Regions from separate parts of the Peribacillus sp. FSL K6-1552 genome, predicted to be linked through region 2. Evidence: riboswitches for the same ligand, from Rfam matches in the RefSeq annotation. Region 2 holds a riboswitch; the other holds the start of a gene.
The links. Region 2 has a riboswitch for thiamine pyrophosphate ahead of tenA (thiaminase II). Riboswitches for the same ligand answer to the same signal wherever they lie in the genome.

Region 1: linked by a shared signal. The riboswitch ahead of NST21_RS21120 (ABC transporter substrate-binding protein) and the one ahead of tenA (thiaminase II) in region 2 are both predicted to bind thiamine pyrophosphate.

What each region holds. Positions count from the first base shown of each region.
Region 1 is NZ_JBBOST010000001.1:4,384,197-4,386,401, forward strand. Features, by position in the region: gene NST21_RS21115 (thiamine-binding protein) at 1-232, opposite strand, end outside; gene NST21_RS21120 (ABC transporter substrate-binding protein) at 244-1,248, opposite strand; TPP riboswitch at 1,380-1,489, opposite strand; gene NST21_RS21125 (protein-glutamine gamma-glutamyltransferase) at 1,707-2,205, shown strand, end outside.
Region 2 is NZ_JBBOST010000001.1:1,506,759-1,508,963, reverse strand. Features, by position in the region: gene NST21_RS07295 (Fur-regulated basic protein FbpA) at 225-413, opposite strand; SAM riboswitch class I at 587-691, opposite strand; TPP riboswitch at 850-953, shown strand; TPP riboswitch at 1,031-1,120, shown strand; gene tenA (thiaminase II) at 1,239-1,928, shown strand; gene thiW (energy coupling factor transporter S component ThiW) at 1,944-2,205, shown strand, end outside.

The DNA.
Region 1 (2,205 bases), 2.9 Mb from region 2:
ACAATATTTTCACTTGGGAAATGACATTCGGCGAACCTATTTCAATCATTCTTACATTCATTTTTTCTATAACGGCCAGAAGCACAGAAAGCTCACCTTCCATTGTTGTTTCAAGCGGGTGCACCTCGTACTTGACACCTGATTCATCGATGATTTTGATCGCTTCATCGACTAAGGGGATGACATTTTCCCCTTTAGGAATAATTTGTATACTAATTAATGAGTTTGCCATTGTAGTTCCTCCTATTGTGGTAAAAATTCATTGGTAAATGCTTTCTCAGGATCGAAATCACCTTCAAGAAGATTATTTTCAGTCATCCACTCACTATAATTCTTCCAAATTTCAAGCTTTTGTTCACCCCATCTAGGAGCATCATCCTGATACTTAGATGCAAGCCACTTCTGGCTTTTCTTCACTAGCTTTTTATCTAGATCTGGTGCAGCCTTGATTAAAATGTCTGCTGCATCATCAGGATTCTTAATCGCAAACTGGTACCCTTTCGAAGTTGCCTCTACGAACGCTTTAACAGTATCTGGATCCTCTTTAATCATCTTTTCATTTGTGGTCAAAACAGGCGTATAGTAATCGAGCTTATCTGAGTAATCAGTTAAGTAAACCATATTCAGCTTTTCATTTCGCAATTCAGCCTCAATACCTGTCCATCCATAATAAATCCAAGCGAAATCAATATCTCTTTTCACTGAAGTGAAAAAATCCGAGTCGCCTGTATTTACTATTTCCACTTTATTTACATCCGCATTGTCTTTTGTCATGAGAGATTCGATGATAGCCTTTTCAACTGGAGACCCCCAGCCACCATACGTTTTCCCTTCAAAATCCTTAGGCGTTTTAATATTTTTAGCCACAGGAGAAGCGAATCCTGAGGTATTATGCTGGATGACAGCCGCTAACGAAACAATCGGCACGCCTTGCACGCGAGCCTGTGTAATGCCCTCCTGGTAGCTCACGCCAAATTCTGATTTCCCTGAAGCCACAAGCTTATCAGCTCCTGCCTCACCTGGCATGATAATTTCTACATCCAGGCCTTGTTCTTTAAAATACCCTTTTTCCTTCGCTACATACAATCCTGTATGGTTTGTATTCGGTGTCCAATCGAGAACAACCGAAACCTTTTTTAATTCTTTATTGTCTTCATTTTTACCTGCTTCTTCCTTTTCAGTAGTGCCGCCAGCACCACATCCAGCTAAAAGGAATAACAAAGTTAACAGTGGCAATAATTTATTCACTATTTTTCCTCCTACACATTATATAAGGTCCATATGCCGAAACTTTATTGGGTGCCAGTCCCCATCCAAATAATAGATTAAAAAACAAAAACGCCCGAGGATGAATTCGGACGTTAACATACAAAACAGAAAGTCAGTCATAATATGTTCCCTCCGCTGGCATCATCCAGATCAGGTTCAAAGAGTCAGCATCTTAAGGACGCAATCTCAGCCAGCAATACCGGCTCCCCTACATTTCTTGCACATATGAACTTTTCTCTCTCATTATATCAATTCATACAGAAAAGGGAATACTAATTTGCTTCTTCTAACGATTGGCCATTCTGATCATCCTCAGTAATAGGAATAAAATTTGATCAGTATTGTTCAGCAACTCATATAATAATTATTACACTGTAATAGTTCTTGAACCACTTGAATTAATCATTTAATTTTGTGACCAAGAGGTGGATATGATTATGATAAAGATTAATCAAAAATGGATAGATGTCAGTCAAATCCAACCAGGTATAATATCTGAAAAAGCATTAGAAATTCTCCAATTAATGTGGAGATATCCGAATATTTTTGTATATAAGACAATGGAAGATCTTAAATTCGATATAGAGATGAGGCTGCAAGTCAATAAAGCTGCTGTTTCGTTAGATAAGAGTAATCCTGAATTTACAATACTCGAGGATTCTGTATGCAATGAACAATATTGGCGACTTACAAAAGATGGAGCATTTGAGCTTAAGCCAAGGGTCCCCCCCCATCTGGCACTTGAGGATATTTTCATAAACGGAAGTCTTTACGCTTTCGAATGCGGGACAGCGATAGTCATTGTTTTTTTAAAAGCTGTTTTAGATACGGTTGGTCCTAAGAATTTTGACCGTCTTTTTTCAGGCCTTACTCTATATGACTGGCACTATCCGCAGAATTTGATTCTTCGATTTCATGAAGGGAAAGATTATGTAC
Region 2 (2,205 bases):
AAATAAGTAGTTAAAATCAACCATATATGGAAATTAAAATGTGTTATTCCACAAAATAAATGTGACAAAAAGCCTATTCTACTCCCTGTTTGTGTCTTTTTTGTGACATTTTATATTCTAGACAAATATAAAAAAGCATTCACTCATGTACACTGCGAATGCTTTAATAATATTCATCAGATTAAATAATATTTTAAGATAGTAAAGTATTTTAAGAACTCTTACTATGTCATCCACTCTGAAGGAGACTCGATATTAGGTCTATTTATAACAATCTTATATTCATCTTCAAGCACTTTTAAAGGAACATCATAAAGATGTCTTTCATCAGAGGTTTTATAAACTCCATTCGCTAATAACTCTTCAATCAGCAATGCCTTCCTCTGTTCAATTCTCTTAAATAATTCTGCCATGTAAATGGCTCCTTTCCTTGTCTTCATCAGCCCGCTTTCATATGAGCTAAATTGTAGTAACAGGTTTCATTTTCACCAAATTATATCTTTTCTATTATGTTACTAAACGTTATTTCACAAAAATAAAAGCCTCTTCTAATTCAAGAAGAGGCTTACAGTTGTCCGTTCGGCTCTTCTTATCTTCCAAGCGTATGCTTGTTGGATGTAGCACAGTTCCCAAAATGGGTCTGCTGCCGAGGTTTCTTTGGGCCAAGTCCCTCCACCTCTCTGGATAAGAATTCAATATATAAATGATGTAGACATGATTTTATCCCAATATTCTTCAAAAGTCAATCACATGGTTCTCCCTTTTTTTGATAGGTATTCTCTATAGACCCCATTCAAATTGGGTTGCAATTTCCTGGCTTTCTGATATGATGTCAGTAATTACATACATTCACACCACTAGGGGAGTCTTTTTAAGACTGAGATGGAATTTGTTCCGGACCCTTTGAACCTGAACCGGATCATACCGGCGGAGGGAAGTGGATGATATCGTCTTAAACACAGGACTTTATCCATCTGCCCCGCTCCGTTTTTCAGGAGCGGTTTTTTTTTTAGATGGAAAAAGTGAATAATTAGACTGCTAGGGGAGCACTTTTGCTGAGAATCAAACCCTTTGCACCTGATCTGGTCATACCAGCGGAGGGAAGCAGGCTGTAAGAAGGAATTTGCTTCTTCCTCGGTAACAGCCGCTTTCTTTCAGAGAGCGGTTTTTTTGTTGATCAGATAGTGTATGCACACTTTACAATTTTAGTAAATTTTAAATTTCAAGGAGGATGTACCATGGAGAATACAAAATTAGAAACCTTCAGTGATAGACTTCATGAACGGGCAAAAGGAATCTGGAAAAGGAACCATACACATCCCTTTGTTCAGGCGATTGGAGATGGGACGCTTTCAGAAAAGAAATTTGCCTATTACCTAAAGCAGGACTATATCTATCTTATGGATTATTCCAAACTCTTTGCGTTAGGAGTCATCAAAGCTCATAATCTCGAAACCATGGCTAAGTTTGCAAGTATTTTGAATGAAACCCTTCAAGTAGAAATGGATATCCATCGACATTATGCTTTGGAATTCGGAATCAGCTCAATCGAATTGGAAAATACAGAACCTACTCCAACCACTCTAGCTTATACGGGTTACATGCTAAATGCAGCCCAAAATGGGACTTTGGCCGACCTGATCGCCTGCCTCCTTCCATGCGCTTGGGATTATTATGAGATCGGTTTGCTATTAAAAGAACAAAATGGTGAAGCATTAGAAAACAATCGCTATGCTGATTGGATTAAATCATATTCGTCTCCTGAATTCGGTGAAGCACACAAATGGCTGATTGCTTTGTTGGAAGAGTTAACAGAAGGCATGCCTGAAAAGGAACTTCTTAGATTAGAGAAGCATTTTTTGGTGACTTCCCGTTATGAATATTTATTCTGGGATATGGTTCAAAATGAGCAGGATTGGCCACTGTAGGATGTTGGCATGATGATGAATCCAATCAAGAAAATGACGTTGACTGCCATGATCACGGCCATTACTACCATAACTAGTTCATTCATTTTCATCCCGGCCGGATTTGCAAAAATCTTTCCGATTCAGCATCTGGCAAATGTCATGACAGCCGTTTTATTGGGACCTGCTTATGCGGTAACACAAGCTTTTTTAGTTTCTATCATTAGAAACATGTCTGGTACAGGTTCAATTTTCGCCTTTCCGGGCAGCATGATCGGTGCACTATTGGCTGCCGTCC